2 regions of the Aliivibrio friggae genome follow, and region 2 is predicted to be linked to the other one. Evidence: predicted binding sites of a transcription regulator. Region 2 holds the regulator's gene; the other holds the start of a gene.
The links. Region 2 encodes MetJ, which represses methionine synthesis genes. Its sites were predicted from a motif close to TTAGACNTNTANANGTCTAA; they were not measured.

Region 1 (7,957 bases), 250 kb from region 2:
CAAATGATCCAGCTAAAGATGGATACTGAGCCGACTGCCGCTAATGAAGAAGGTAATAGTGCAATACCACTCCCCATCATGTTGCCGGCAACAACACCCGTACAGGCAATTAAGCCAATTTTTTTTGTATTCGATTCCATAACATCTCCAGGGATTATCGAATGGGCTCTATTATTAGCCCGTTATGCGAAATTTTATTTAAGAGGGCGAGATGCTATTTAAACAGGTCATGCAAACTCTGTTGGGGTAGATAAACAACATCCCGCTCGAATGTTGAGATGAAGATTACGCCCAATGAATCGAAAAAAAATAAGGATAAAGTTATCAATAAAATAATGATAAAAAAATAAGGACATTTACTTGAATTAAAAAAACACAATATAGAAAACAACTTAATTTCAATAGGTTAAGTGATTTCATTTAGGTTTTATTTTAGATTAATAAAAAAGATAAACATCTCAAGGTGCTGTGTTTCCCCTCTTTAATTTAAATGTTTATCTCTTCTTTATAAGGAAAGAGAAAGAACAAAGACCATAATTATTTAATGGGTAATAAATATAAAAATCACAAGACTTAAATTGTAAATCTTTATACACATACGTAAAAAAAGTACGACATATTGTTTCATTATTATTGACTATACAACGCCCACTGAACTATATTAATCGCCGCAAATCCTTAGCAAACGATATTTCATACAACTTTATAACAAGGTTACTTATATTTCTTAAAGATTGGCGATTCGTTATCCATTTTTTAGGAAAAATAAATTAACGATTATTAATAAGGAAATTTCATGACAAACACAGATTCAACGCTAATTGAGTCAATGAACGAGGCATTAATGTCCGTTATTGGCGCGATCAATGGCCTTCTTTGGGGGCAAGTCCTCGTTTATCTTCTTGTTGGTGTGGGTGTGTACTTCACTGTACGCCTTGGCTTCATTCAGCTTCGCCAACTTGGTCATTCAGTTAAAATTTTACGCAGCGGTCAAGAGATCGACAGCGGAATCAGCTCTTATCAAGTATTTTGTACCTCTATGGCAGCTCGCGTGGGAACGGGCAACATGGCAGGTGTGGCAGTTGCATTAACCGTTGGTGGCCCTGGTGCTATTTTCTGGATGTGGGTGATTGCTCTATTTGGTATGGCGACAGCATTCATTGAATCAACACTAGCTCAAGTGTATAAAGTGAAAGACGTTGACGGTCAATACCGTGGCGGCCCTGCTTACTACATGGAGAAAGGTCTTGGTCAACGCTGGATGGGTACGCTTTTCTCTATCTTCCTAATCATTGCTTTTGGTTTAGTATTTAACGCCGTTCAAGCGAATACCATCACTGATGCTCTTAACCATTCATTTGGTTTTGATAAAACTATCATGGGTCTGGTTATTGTTGCTGTTTCTGGCTTCTTTATCATGGGTGGTTTACGTCGTGTTGCTAGTGCATCATCAAAAATCGTTCCTGTTATGGCAATTGGTTACCTTGCGATTGCACTGATTATTGTAGTAATGAACATTACTGAAGTTCCTGCAGTATTAACGCTTATCGTTAAGAGCGCATTTGGTTGGCAAGAAGCGGCGGCTGGTGGTGTTGCATATACTATCGCTCAAGCTATGCAATCTGGTATCGCTCGTGGTCTATTCTCGAACGAAGCGGGTATGGGTTCTGCGGCTAACATCGCGGCAAGTGCTACACCAAATCCTAACCACCCTGCATCACAAGGTTTTGTGCAAATGCTAGGTGTGTTTGTTGATACGCTAGTTATCTGTACGGCTTCTGCTGCAATGATTATGCTTTCTGGCGTAATGGATCAGCCAGATGCTGCAACAGGTATTAGCCTTCTTCAACAAGCGCTAACCAATGAGTTAGGCGGTTGGACAAGCTACTTTATGGCATTGGCTATTCTTCTATTTTGTTTCACTTCTATCATTGCGAACTACAGCTACGCTGAAACAAACGTAATGTTCTTGAATGGTAACTCTAAGAAAGGTCTGTTTGGTTTCCGTCTGTGTGTTCTAGCTATGGTTATGTTTGGCTCTGTAGCCTCACTACCAGTAGTATGGAACCTAGCTGATGCTTCTATGGGTATGATGGCATTAATCAACATCGTTGCGTTAATCCTACTCTCTAAGCTAGCTATCAAAATCATTAAAGATTACGAAACTCAACTTAAAGCGGGTAAAACGCCAGAGTTTGATCGCACTAAGTTCCCTGAGCTTGATGATTTAGACGGTGCATGGCACCCAAAGAAAAAGAAAGCATAATCTTTTTCTAGCTAACATTACTCTTAGCTAAAAACAAAAAGGCCTGTCAAACCTAGTTCGACGGGCCTTTTCTTATCTATCTATCTATCTATGACTAGATTAATCGAATACTACTTGGCTTAATCGCTTTATACATAAAATACGCAACCGTTTCGAGATCACTGTAAAACGCTAAGTTTTCACTCAACATGTATGTCTCTAACGATGTATCCATAAAAAACGCGCGACTATAAGCATCCCCTGCCAAATCTAGATTACCATTCAACTCTTCGAGTTTACCTTCTAGAATATAAGAGAAAGCCGACTCTCTACGCTTAAAAGCTAAGTTAAGATAATGCTGTGCAGCTTCTTTATTATCTTGCTTAATGGCATTCATCGCTAATGCTTCATAAATACGAGCAGGCAATCGTGCATCAGTTTCTAACCCGTATTTCTCCGTAAGGTTCTGACTTAAATTATCAATCTTAATCGTATTATCATTAAGTTCTAACGCCGGATTGAGTGCTGAAAATGCATTATAAGCAATATAAAGCTCAGCAGAAATGTAACCATTATTAGGCTCTGCTGCTGATATCTTTTCTAATAGTCTTATTCCCTGCTCAAACAATCTAGGATCTGGTTGATTAATGTAATGATTCGCTTGAATGAGCATCTCAAGTAACCCTGGCTCTTTTGGTAGCCCTACCATCAAATCATCCATCTGCTCTGTTGATACTTGCACTCCAAGTGCTTTCATCAAATCTAAAGAAGATTGACGCAATACCTGTTCAAGATTTGAGGTTGTCATTCGATACTGGCGACTGAACAATACTTTATTTGATGTATTACTGCGGTATTCAATATCTAAGTAGGTTTTATTCTGTTGCTCCTCTACCCGAACAGCAACCACTTTTCCCGGTAAAATTCCGGTGGTAAATGCTGTTTTATCTATCTGAACACGATAGTCACCAATACTGGCTAAATCTGCCATTAACTTTTGACTGATCCCATCCGCAAGAAACTCAGTTTCATCCTTTTGATTTCGACTCTCATGAAACGTAAATTCAATTAAATCAATATCAATTGCTTTGGTTATATGGGTACTGGTTTGTTGATATGTAGCCGACATGATCACTGCTATTAAAATACAGACAAGAAATGCATCAAACGCGAGTAATTTCCAGCGATAAAAAGAGTTAAAACTCGTTCCTTGTTTCTTTTTCTCGTTTTCAACATCTTTCGATATCGTTGTCATCGCACGAGTTAACGGTCCCGATGGAAAAGAGAGATCGGGCTCTGTCGATGGCTCTTTATCGTCAGTGAGTTCACTATCAATATTCTGTAATTCTATATTATTCGATACTAGTGGCTTTGTTGTTGCAGAGTGGTCGCAAGGCTTCCAAAACTCTGTATTTTCAAAATTAACAATTTGAGTTTCAGCAACCAACTTATAACCACGCTTTGGTACCGTAACTAAATATCTCGCGTTATCTAAGCGTCCATCTCTTAATATTTTTCGTAGTTCAAATATAGACTGAGTTACGACTTGATCCGTTACGAATGCTCCGTCCCAGACGTGCTTAATCAGCTCATCACGACAAAATACTTCACCTGAATGCTGAGCTAAAAACTGTAACAAGTTGACTAAACGAGGTTCGACTGAGACTTCCCTATCTTGGCGATACAACTTATTTTCCTCAACAACCAATGTCCAGTCATTAATTTGAAAACAGATCCCGACCATAAGATACTCATATTTGATTAGATATTAATATAAAACGAATGAAATAAACGCATCAAAAATAATAATCTTTAACGTGATATTTACGTCTATATATAATGAAAAATGGATTATAGATAACCCTTACTCTCTTTTATATGAGATTCCCCTTTCAAAAATGCAATCTTAGGATCCAAGTAAGAATCAGCATTAAAAAAACACCTACAAAATATCAGTAACCAAATGTTTTATAAGGCAAAAAATTACAACCTCTTAGGGTTACATCATGGGTAAACATTTGTCACTTTTTTTATCCACTAGATTAACAGAGCTGTTATTAGTATGAATAAAAGTCACCCAATATGAACACCACGTAAATAGAATATAAATAGATCAAGAAATCTCAACTCGTCATTTTCAAATCATTAAAAATAATAAGGATAAATAAAATCTAAAAAATTATTAATATATCCATCAGTTAAACGTTAATGAATTCGCCATACCTTAAAAATAAAACAAAAAATAAACTGTTGACCTAAAGTTAAGTTCAGGTTTTAGAGTGGACGGACATTAACAAAATAGACCAATGACAAGGAGTCACCTATGACACGATTTGAACACGCTAATATCACTGTACCTAATATCGATGCCGCTACTGCTTTTTTGTTAAACGCTGCGCCTGATTTTCGTATCAAGATAGATAAAACTCCTGATGGTGCTCATCGTTGGGCCCACATAGGCAATGCCAATTGCTATTTTGCTCTGCAAGAGCCACAAGAGATGAGTAATTCAAAAGACACACGCTATCCGTATAAAAATATAGGGATTAACCATATCGGCTTAATTGTTGAAGATTTAGATAAAATCCAGCAAAAATTACTGGCTTTAGGGTATGAGCAGAATGGAGATATCATGCAAGAAAAGCATGGCAGACGCCTATATTTTTATGATAAAGCGCATTTTGAATGGGAATTAGTCGAATACAGCAGTGATAAAGAAGAAGAGCGCTATTGTTATGAATAAAGAATAACTCATTAGAACTGGAGTAAATTCAAAGGAGCTAATGCTGAGATTAGCTCCTCTCTGACACTGTTTGATGTTACGTATTTTTATTAAGGATAAAGTGAGTACTTCCTAACCCTAACATCATGGCAAAGGTGAATATAACGACATCACTATTACCTAAAGCGAGACTCGATACTGCAGGTCCAGGACAAACTCCAGCAATACCCCAACCTAGCCCAAAGATCGCTGCACCTGATAGTAATTTGGTATCAATTTTTTTGCTGGTAGATAAACAAAATTCTTCAGCATTAAGTGGTTTTGTTTTTGGTTTAATTAGCAAGAAATAGGCAGGCATAAATACTAATAGCGCCCCTCCCATTACAAACATTAAGCTTGGGTCCCAGTTACCAGCGACATCTAAAAAACCAATCACTTTAGCAGGGTCAGCCATGCCTGATATTGTCATACCTAGACCAAATAGAAGACCAGAGATAAGAGCAGCTAAACGAAACAATACATTATTCATAACTACCCCTTATTAAAGTACATATAATCGAACAAACACAGTTACCGCAGCAACAAACATAAAGACCGCAGTAGCGACTATTGAGCGAATGGATAAGCGCCCAATGCCACAAATTCCATGACCACTCGTACAACCATTACCTAAGCGAGTGCCAATACCCACTAATAATCCGGCAACGATAAGCATGCTAGTGGTGGTTTCATACTCTTTTGGCACTTCAGCCCCTAAGAAATACACACCAATAGCACCACCACCAACCATACTAAGCACAAACAGCCATCGCCACGCATAATCACGTTTTTTCGGCGTCATTAACCCGGTAAGTACACCACTAATACCCGCAATTTTACCATTGAGTAAAAGTAGTAAAGTTGCAGATACACCTAATAGCATACCGCCAAATAAAGAGCTCCATGGAATAGTCATCATTCTTACTCATTAGTTTGTTTTTTGAACATATTGATAAGAATACGCACGAACCATATATTAGTCAATGCTTATTTAGCTTAAATGAAATTAGCTTTAGCTAAATTTATACTGATATAAATATAGAAAATGAATTAGACACAGTCTCGACACTCGATTCATAATAAGGTAAGTTTAGGAGTATAGACGTATAGAATGCTAGAAATTAAAATAACTTAAGGATAAGTTGTGCCGATAAAAATACCAGACCAACTCCCTGCTGCTGAAGTATTGCGTGAAGAGAATATCTTTATCATGCAAGAGTCTCGTGCCACCACACAAGCCATTCGACCTCTAAAAGTCATCATTTTAAATTTGATGCCAAAAAAGATCGAAACAGAAACTCAATTTTTACGCTTACTTTCTAATAGCCCATTACAAGTGGACGTTGAGCTATTACGCATTGACAATCGCACCAGTAAAAATACCCCGACAGAGCATTTAGATACCTTTTATCGCCAATTTGAAGGCATTAAGAATCGTAACTTTGATGGACTGATCATCACTGGCGCTCCATTAGGTTTAGTGCAATTTGAAGATGTGATTTATTGGGATCACTTACAAACCATCATGACCTGGGCAAAAGATCATGTAACCTCAAGCCTTTATGTTTGTTGGGCTGCTCAAGCGGGTTTAAAACTGCTTTATGACTTGCCAAAGCGGACACGTAAAGAAAAACTCTCTGGGGTATATCAACATAATAACCTTGATCAACACCACCCTATTTTACGTGGTTTCGATGATCAGTTTTTAGCTCCTCATTCTCGTTACGCTGATTTCTCGGCAGATTACCTGAATGAACACACTGATCTGGATATTCTAGCAACATCTGAACAAGCAGGTGTATACCTTGCTTCAACAAAAGATAAGCGAAATGTATTTGTCACAGGGCACCCAGAATACGATTCATTTACTCTGCATAATGAATATATTCGTGATTTAGGTGAAGGGATGGAACCTGTTATTCCTCTCAATTATTACCCAGATGATAACCCTGAGATCTCGCCAAAAGCAACATGGCGTAGCCACGGACATTTGCTGTTTTCTAACTGGCTTAATTACTGTGTTTACCAACAAACACCGTACGATCTTGACCACTTCTCAGAGCAAAACTTCACACGAGACTAGTCTTCTTTGGGTATTAGCGCCGAGTTAATACCCAAACCCCATCATATAATAACCAGTACAATCCGATAGATAGCGCCCATTTTTTCTTTTTTTGATAAAAAATGACCTTTCATTTAATTCAGATCAACCAAGCCTCTATTTATAAAACCAACAACAATCTAAATGAGAACTCCCTCAATTAAACCCTATGAAAAATAAGGTATTAATGCCTGTAGTTGATTTTAATTATAAATTGCATTTATGCAGGTGGTTCTATGTTGTATCTTGAATTTCTCTTTTTATTGCTCGTGCTCTATATCGGGTCTCGATTTGGCGGAATAGGTCTAGGGGTTGTCTCTGGTATTGGTTTGGTGATTGAAGTCTTTATCTTCAAAATGCCACCAACCTCTCCACCCGTCACGGTTATGTTGATCATTTTAGCCGTAGTGACCTGTGCTTCGATATTAGAAGCGGCTGGTGGTTTGAAATACATGCTACAAGTAGCAGAGCGGATCTTAAGAAAGAACCCTAAACGCGTTACTATTATTGCGCCATTTGTCACTTATGCGATGACCTTCTTATTAGGTACTGGCCATGCTGTGTATTCAATAATGCCAATCATTGGTGATGTTGCTCTTAAGAATGGTATTCGTCCTGAACGTCCAATGGCTGCGGCTTCTGTCGCTTCTCAAATTGCGATTACTGCCTCTCCACTTTCTGCTGCGGTAGTTTATTATCTAGCACAACTAGTCGATATCGACGCATCAATCACCCTAATGTCTATCTTAATGGTAACCGTGCCTTCAACTTTATTTGGTACGTTAATGCTAGCACTGTATAGCTTACGCCGTGGTAAAGAATTAGAAGATGACGAAGAGTACCAAGCTCG
Region 2 (7,957 bases):
GTAAATGTACCATCACCACTCCATGAACCAAAGTTTACACCTCTATTAGCTGCCACACCTTGCCCATATGCTAAACCTGTCTGAGACCAACCATCGAAACCGTAAAAATCACGGTTATATGTAATTGCACCACCAACTCCAGTTTCAGCTTCACCACCAGTTTGGTTAGCTTGGCTCATGAATTTTAAATCGAAGTTAAAGCTACCACCTAGCGCTTCAACCCCATAGTAGTATAGGTTATAAGATGTAACAGTTTGACGGTCATTATTTACATCATTATTTATTTCATCATTCATATCTGCAGAAACAACAGCAAATCCTGTTGTATGACCTGCGAGTTTAGATTGTATACCTGCACCTAAACCAGATGTTTGGTTCCAAAATTCACCTGATAAAAGGCCCGCTGAACGATTTAAATAACGATGACCACTCCAAATTGATGTGTCGTCACCTAAATAAGATAAGCCACCAATTTCAACAAATGCTTCTTTTACTTCAAGTTGTGCTTGGTCATTCTTTTTTTGTGAACCTTCTGAACTGTAAGCGAAAGAATTACCATTACCATACTCAGTTCTTAAAACAAAATCAGACCAAACACCGTTTTGATGTTCTGTATGTTTTTTTAATACGAATTCAACTTGGTTAGTGCTTTTTCCTGAAGTACCAGCAGAATGATAATTGGTTTTACCAAATTCAGAATTAACCGTTTCACCATCTTGTAGTCGATAATTAAAAGAGCCGTAACCGTGTACTTCCCAACCATCTGTTAATACATCCGTTCCATTTACTTTTTCAACTTTAGGTGCGGCTTCATCACCAGAAATTACATCTAAAGCAACTTCTGTTTCAGCAAATGCAGCACCAGAAAGTAATGCTGTAGAAACAGCGGCAGCAAGTAATGTGTATTTATTCATTTTCATCTTAAAATCCTATTTCCTTTTTAAAGGATATTTTGATTTGAAAATGTTTACTCAACTAAGGCAGTGTAGGGAAGAAAAGTAAACATCGTCGTCGTTATTGAACGAGAGACAGATTAAAAATAAATCACGATATTTAACTCCTCCTCTTTTTATAAAAGAGAGGGCGTAGAGTTAGGGATGAGAAAAATTAGCTATAGGTCTTCTGTTGATAATAATCACACTTGGTAGGATGTATTCAGAGCATAAATGAGATAATGCTCACGTGCGAAGATATTTCAAAATAGGAATTAATGTAAAAATGGAGGGAATAAAGAAAATAGGAAATAATCAGAAATGTGATCTAGCTAATGATAGACCTCATTAGCTAGAAGTAGTTCAGTTTATATTCATTTATTTACACTTCGAAATCATCATCGATTTTGGTTCTCCTTGAGGGGTAAACTTTAAACTCCATACATAGTTACCATCTTCAGGAAGATAGATCGCAGTATCTTGGCCGTAGCCACCGTTAATTAATGCATTCAATTGGCCTAATTTTGGAGATAATCCCTCAGCAGTATATTGAGCTCCCCAATCTCTTGTTGCGTATTGCATTTTATAAGAGCCTCGTTTTTCGTTTATCACAACTTGATAGGTGTCGTTCCCTTTGTATTGATAGGCTCTAGGTTCTTTATGACCCCAGCGAGAATCTGAGAAATCACCTACAAGATATAGAGTGTCTTTGATTGGAGCGTTAGTGGTGGGTATTGTCGGATTATCACATTGGGCCATAAAACCACTACCATACAGAGCAATTTCTTTTACTGTTGCTTTAGGACCGATAGAGTTTGGTTTTTCTATCTTTAAAAATCGGCTTTCAAAGTTAGATAGAGGAATTGTATATACACCTTCGTTAGGGCTAAATATTTGGCTTGTTAATAAATCGACTAAATTACCTTTTGATCCTATCTGTTCAGCTTCAAGATAAAGCGTTTGGCTTTGCTCTTGAGTGCTAACCATGAATAGAATCGTATTATTTTCTGCTTGCTTATGATCTACATATACCGCCTTATTAGCGATAATATTGGTTCTGACGCCTTCCGATAATGCAGGGTTTTCAATACGTAAAGTCATTAGCTTTGAGACGTAGGTTTTTAGCTTAAGTTGGTCAGGTGTTAGTGTTGCGGTAAGGCCATCAATTTTGGCGGATGAGCGAGCGATATGATCATCACATAATCCTTTAATAGCACAGGTATCTTTATTTTCTTTGTTAGAGAAACCATCAACTTGATCGCCAATTTCATCTCCGTAATAAAGAGTGATAGGACCGCTATAAGCTGCTTGAAATGAAAGGGCTGCTTTGTGACGTAACCAATAATTATTGTCACTTGGTTCTGCAATATCACCACGTTGTAATAAATCACCAAAGCGAACCACATCATGGTTACCTAGCATTAGATTTGGAGTTGCGTGTGAAGGGTAGAGTTCATGCATTTGCATTCCCTCGTTAAGCCAATCACCTCCTTTATTTCCTATTCCACTCTCATTGACGGCGAAGGTCTCGGTAATACGAAAGCGTAAGGGAAAATCAAATGCCGAACAAAGAGCTGGATTGTTCTCCTCTCCGTATCCGGTTTCTGTAATGTAGTTTTCGTTATTCCAGATCTCAGCCACCATGTAACCGAGCGGGTTAACTTGTTCGCCTTTATTATTAATATACGTCGTATTTTGTGATGCGGTATCAACGGCTTTTCTAATGTTTATCCAAGATTCAGTAGGTACTTGGTAAGCTTGATCTAGTCGCCAACCATCAATATTTAATTCAGTGATCCAATATGCAGCTACTTCAGAGTAAAAATCTTCGCTCTCAGGGTAATCAACAGGATTATTACTCCCACTCGGTAGTAAGCCTGATGGTGATGGCTTAATTAGGCCTTCTTTATGGTGACCAAATACACCATCAAATAAGACATACATTCCGCGTTTATGTGCTTCTTCTACTAATTCTTTTGCTTTTTCTAATGTGCCAAAGCGAGGATCAATTTTGAAGAAATCAGTCGCGAAATAGCCAGTAGCATCTAGTTTATCAGCCCAATGCTCTTGGCCCTCAATTGGTGCGGATTCAAAAATAGGTGTCATCCAAATGGCGTTCATGCCTAATGATTGAATATAATCTAATGAATCAATGATCCCTTGTAGATCACCATTATGATGACTCGGGCCGTAACCTGTGCCATGACCAATGCTGTTATCACCATCAACAAAGCTTTCCACCATGATTTGATAGATGCGTAAATGATTACTTTCTTCCATCATTTGAGGATTACATTGATAAGTTGAGGTTATTTGTGCTGTTTCTGAGGTTGAGGTACAGGCGCTCAATAGAGAGGTAATAGCGAGTGCTATCGCTGTTTTTGCCATGTTATTTTTCACAGTAAGTCCTTTATAATTATAGTAGGGTACTGTGATTATTTATTAAGCAAGTAGAAATGTAATCCTCCTGATTTATAAAAAATAAGGAGGAGGTAGGAGGTGGAGATGAAAGTTATTTACTCTTCATCAAATGCTTCGAACTCAATACCCATTGCAGTCATTAAGGCCTTTGCTTCTGCTGGAATATCATCTGGGCGATCTTTACGTAAGTCTTCATCTGTTGGTAAAGGTTGGCCAGTGTAAGCATGAAGGAATGCTTCACATAATAATTCGCTGTTCGTTGCGTGACGTAGGTTACTTACTTGGCGACGCGTACGTTCATCAGTAAGGATTTGTAGTACCTTTGTTGGAATAGAAACAGTAATTTTTTTTACTTGTTCGCTTTTCTTACCGTGTTCGGCATAAGGACTTAAATAGTCACCATTCCAATCAGCCATTGTTCACCTTCGTTCTGGATTATTGTTGTTTAAAATACGATAGGCTAATTCTAGCGATATTTACGGCTATAAGCAAAGATATATAGACGTCTAGAAGTATTGACGTCTCATTTTGTGATGGTAAAGTAGAAGAATATAACTTATGGATTAGATTATATCAGTCATCTGAGATAGATGAGTAGAAAATTACCGCTTTATATCTCATTAAGGTGATTGGTATCAGACCACTGCCTAGCAGTTTGGAAGGGAAATTATGAGCGAGAGAAAACCTGCAACTATTGCTGTTCGTACCGGTATTGAGACTGACTCACAACACAATGCGGTTGTACCTCCTATCTACTTATCAACTAACTACAGCTTCCCTGAATTTGGTGATGTACCAAAATACGATTATGCTCGCTCAGGTAACCCAACCCGAACTCAATTAGAAACCACTTTATCTGATTTAGAGTGTGGTGCTGGTGCGGTTGTTACAAACTGCGGAACTTCAGCACTTAATCTAATGGTTTCAGCTCTGCTTGGCCCAGATGATCTTATTGTTGCGCCTCATGACTGTTATGGCGGTACGTATCGTTTATTTAATACTCGTGCTAATAAAGGTGACTTCAAAACTCTATTTGTCGACCAATCTGATACCGACGCACTTGATGCTGCGATTGCTAAAAAGCCAAAGCTTATTCTATTAGAGACCCCTTCTAATCCATTAGTTCGAGTGGTTGATATTGCTGAGATTTGTCAAAAAGCTGCAAAAGTCGGCGCTTTAGTCGCTGTCGACAATACCTTCCTTTCTCCTGTATTACAGCAACCTCTAACTTTAGGTGCTGACTTTGTCCTTCATTCGACAACCAAATACATTAACGGTCATTCAGATGTAGTTGGCGGTGTATTAATCGCTAAAACACAAGAACACGCAGATGATCTTGCGTGGTGGGGAAACTGTATTGGTGCGACGGGAACGGCTTTTGATAGCTACTTAACCTTACGTGGAATTCGTACCCTTAGTGCTCGTATGCGAGTACATGAAGAGAATGCAATGGAGGTGCTTAAGTGCCTTCAAGAAGAAGCTTTAGTAGGAACAATTTATCACCCAAGTTTACCTGAACATCCAGGACATGAGATTGCAAAGCGTCAGCAAGCAGGCTTTGGTGCGATGTTAAGTTTTGAGCTAAATGGATCACTAGAACAGCTGAAAGTGTTTGTGAAAGAGCTAAAATATTTCTCTTTAGCAGAATCTCTTGGTGGTGTAGAAAGTTTGATTGCGCATCCAGGTACTATGACTCACCGAGCAATGTCAGATGAAGCACAAGCCGAAGCGGGTTTAGTTCCAACACTGCTACGTATTTCGGTTGGATTAGAAGACAGCCGTGATCTTATCGCGGATCTGAAACAAGCCTTCGTTATCGCTGCAGAGGTGAAGTAATGACAGGATTAGTACCACGTCAATTACATAAGTTTGGTGGTAGCAGCCTTGCCGATCCAGAATGCTATCGCCGTGTCGCGACTATTTTAAAAGAATACTCAAGCGAGCATGATCTGGTTGTCGTGTCTGCTGCGGGCAACACCACAAACCGAATTTTAGAATGGTTTGATGGTTTATTAAAAGATGGCCGATTAGCACATGAAGTCTTGGAGTCTTTACGAAAGTACCAACAAGAGCTGATTTCAGAATTACTTAGCGCTGAAAATGCGGAGCCATTACTTGAACTACTGCATAAAGAACTGATTGCTATTGGTCAATTGCACGCGCCATTAACTGAAGTTCAACAGGCTGATGTTCTTGGGCATGGTGAGGTATGGTCATCTCGACTGCTTTCTGCGTATTTAAATCAAATAGATTTACAGGCAGCGCCACTCGATTCTCGAACTTTTTTACGTGCGGAGCGAGCTGCTCAACCTGAAGTAGATCGTTCACTGTCGTGGCCACTATTTAAAGAGCAAATGGCTCAGCATCCTCATGGACGAATCGTGATCACCGGCTTTATGGCTCGCGATCAAAAAGGAGAAACCGTTCTACTTGGTCGTAATGGCTCTGACTATTCAGCGACCATGATCGGGGCATTAGCTGAAGTCTCTCGCGTTACTATTTGGAGTGATGTCGCTGGGGTATTTAGTGCCGATCCTAGAAAAGTGGCAGATGCTTGCTTATTGCCTTTGCTTCGTTTAGATGAAGCGAGTGAGTTGGCTCGATTAGCAGCACCAGTATTACACAGCCGAACCCTGCAACCTGTTGCTCAAAGTGCATTGGATTTAAGCTTACGTTGTAGTTACCAGCCAGAATCTGGCTCGACTCGTATTGAACGTGTATTGGCTTCTGGTCGTGGTGCAAAAATTGTTACCTCATTAGAAGATGTGTATTTGATCCAATTAGGTTTTGGTCGTGGACAAGATTTTGAACGTGCGAAACAAGAGGTACTTTCTCTTCTTACTCGTTCTCAACTTCAACCTTTGGCATTAGAAGCGCAGGCTGATCAGTTTACGCTATTACTTACTTATACCTCAGAAGTCGTTCATGAAGCATTAGAGGTGTTACAGAACTCTGCGGTTCATGCTGAAATCAAGCTTAAAGAAGGCTACTCGATGATTGCGGCGGTTGGTGCTGGCGTGACGAGTAATGCGATTCATAGTCATGGTTTTTACCATCAATTAAAGAACTGCCCATTAGAGTTTGTGTGTGAATCTGAATCTGGTTTAAGTTTGGTTGCGATATTACGTAAAGTGGATACGACGCCAGTAATTAATGATATCCATACTCACTTATTCCAAGCTCAAAAACGTGTTGCGCTTGTATTGTGTGGGCATGGCAATATTGGCTCTCAATGGCTGTCTCTTTTTACTGAGCAAAAACGTAACCTTGAAAAACGTCATGGTATGCAGTTTTCACTTGTTGGTGTCATTGACCGTCATCGTCATTGGTTAGATTTTGATGGACTAGATTCAACGTCAGTAGTTGAAAAATTTGATGATGAAGCGATTTCATATCAGAATTTTGATTGGATAGAAAAGCTTGGATTAGTTCAAGGCTACGATGATGTTGTCGTGCTTGATGTCACCGCAAGTGCCGAGCTGTCACAACAATATACGAAAATTGCAGAGCAGGGGATTCATCTTATTTCTGCAAACAAAGTGGCGGGTTCAGCGCCAAGCGAAGAATATCAAGCAGTGGTGGATGCGTTTGCAAAAACAGGGCGTCACTGGTTGTATAATGCAACAGTAGGCGCCGGTCTTCCTATTAATCACACCGTTAGAGATTTACGAGAAAGCGGTGATGAAATAGTTGCGTTATCAGGCATTTTTTCTGGAACTTTATCATGGTTATTTCAACAGTATAATGGTGATGTCCCTTTTACTGAGTTAGTCGATCTGGCTTGGCAACAAGGCTTAACTGAACCGGATCCTAGAAATGATTTAGATGGTTCTGATGTCATGAGAAAATTGGTGATCTTAGCGCGTGAAGCTGGATTGAAGATTGAACCAACGCAAGTAAAAGTTGAGTCTTTGGTTCCTGCGGAGTTAAAAGATGTTAGCTTGGATGACTTTCTCGCAAAAGGAGAGCTAATTAATCTTGCCTTGCTTGAGCGTTTAGAGAAAGCACAAAAAGAGCAAAAGGTTTTGCGTTATGTTGCTCGTTTAAACAAAGATGGGAGCGCTACTGTGAGTATCGAAGCACTTGCAGAGCATCATGCATTAGCTAATTTACTCCCTTGCGATAATATCTTTGCCATTGAAAGCAAATGGTATAAAGATAATCCATTAGTTATTAGAGGACCTGGCGCAGGTAGGGAAGTAACGGCGGGTGCAATACAATCAGACTTAAATCGAATATCGTCACTTTTTTAACATAATTGATTGATGTTTCTTATTATTAAGCCATGCAATATTGCATGGTTTTTTTTGGTTTGTAGGAAAAAACGGATTCAATATGGCTTTAGATAAATTTATATTTATTGCTAATTATCTGATCCATAAGTTTTATTTTGTTATTTAAATTCATTAAGCATAAATTAAAATTAAAATTCTGTAGGTGCTATGGATTTTGTAAATCTATTCAGTAATGATGATTAAGAACTGGCTAACATATATGAGATCAATATCTCGAAATAATAATAAAAATATGCAGCCATGATTAACTATTAATTTGAATAAAATTGCCGATTGGCCGATTGAGAGAGTCATTAAATGAATATGTCA

Region 1: metA (homoserine O-acetyltransferase MetA) is a predicted target of MetJ. The motif match lies at 6,097-6,116, and genes of this name have one in related genera.

What each region holds. Positions count from the first base shown of each region.
Region 1 covers NZ_CM170648.1:2,334,242-2,342,198, forward strand. Annotated here, with positions in the region: gene cadB (cadaverine/lysine antiporter) at 1-140, opposite strand, end outside; gene AC2INI_RS10865 (alanine/glycine:cation symporter family protein) at 797-2,266, shown strand; gene cadC (lysine decarboxylation/transport transcriptional activator CadC) at 2,361-3,989, opposite strand; gene AC2INI_RS10875 (VOC family protein) at 4,569-4,988, shown strand; gene AC2INI_RS10880 (DUF6691 family protein) at 5,065-5,496, opposite strand; gene AC2INI_RS10885 (YeeE/YedE family protein) at 5,509-5,922, opposite strand; gene metA (homoserine O-acetyltransferase MetA) at 6,151-7,089, shown strand; gene AC2INI_RS10895 (anaerobic C4-dicarboxylate transporter) at 7,344-7,957, shown strand, end outside.
Region 2 covers NZ_CM170648.1:2,584,572-2,592,528, reverse strand. Annotated here, with positions in the region: gene AC2INI_RS11950 (carbohydrate porin) at 1-914, opposite strand, end outside; gene AC2INI_RS11945 (alpha-amylase family glycosyl hydrolase) at 1,311-3,320, opposite strand; gene metJ (met regulon transcriptional regulator MetJ) at 3,449-3,769, opposite strand; gene AC2INI_RS11935 (O-succinylhomoserine (thiol)-lyase) at 4,023-5,189, shown strand; gene AC2INI_RS11930 (bifunctional aspartate kinase/homoserine dehydrogenase II) at 5,189-7,606, shown strand; gene leuO (transcriptional regulator LeuO) at 7,946-7,957, shown strand, end outside.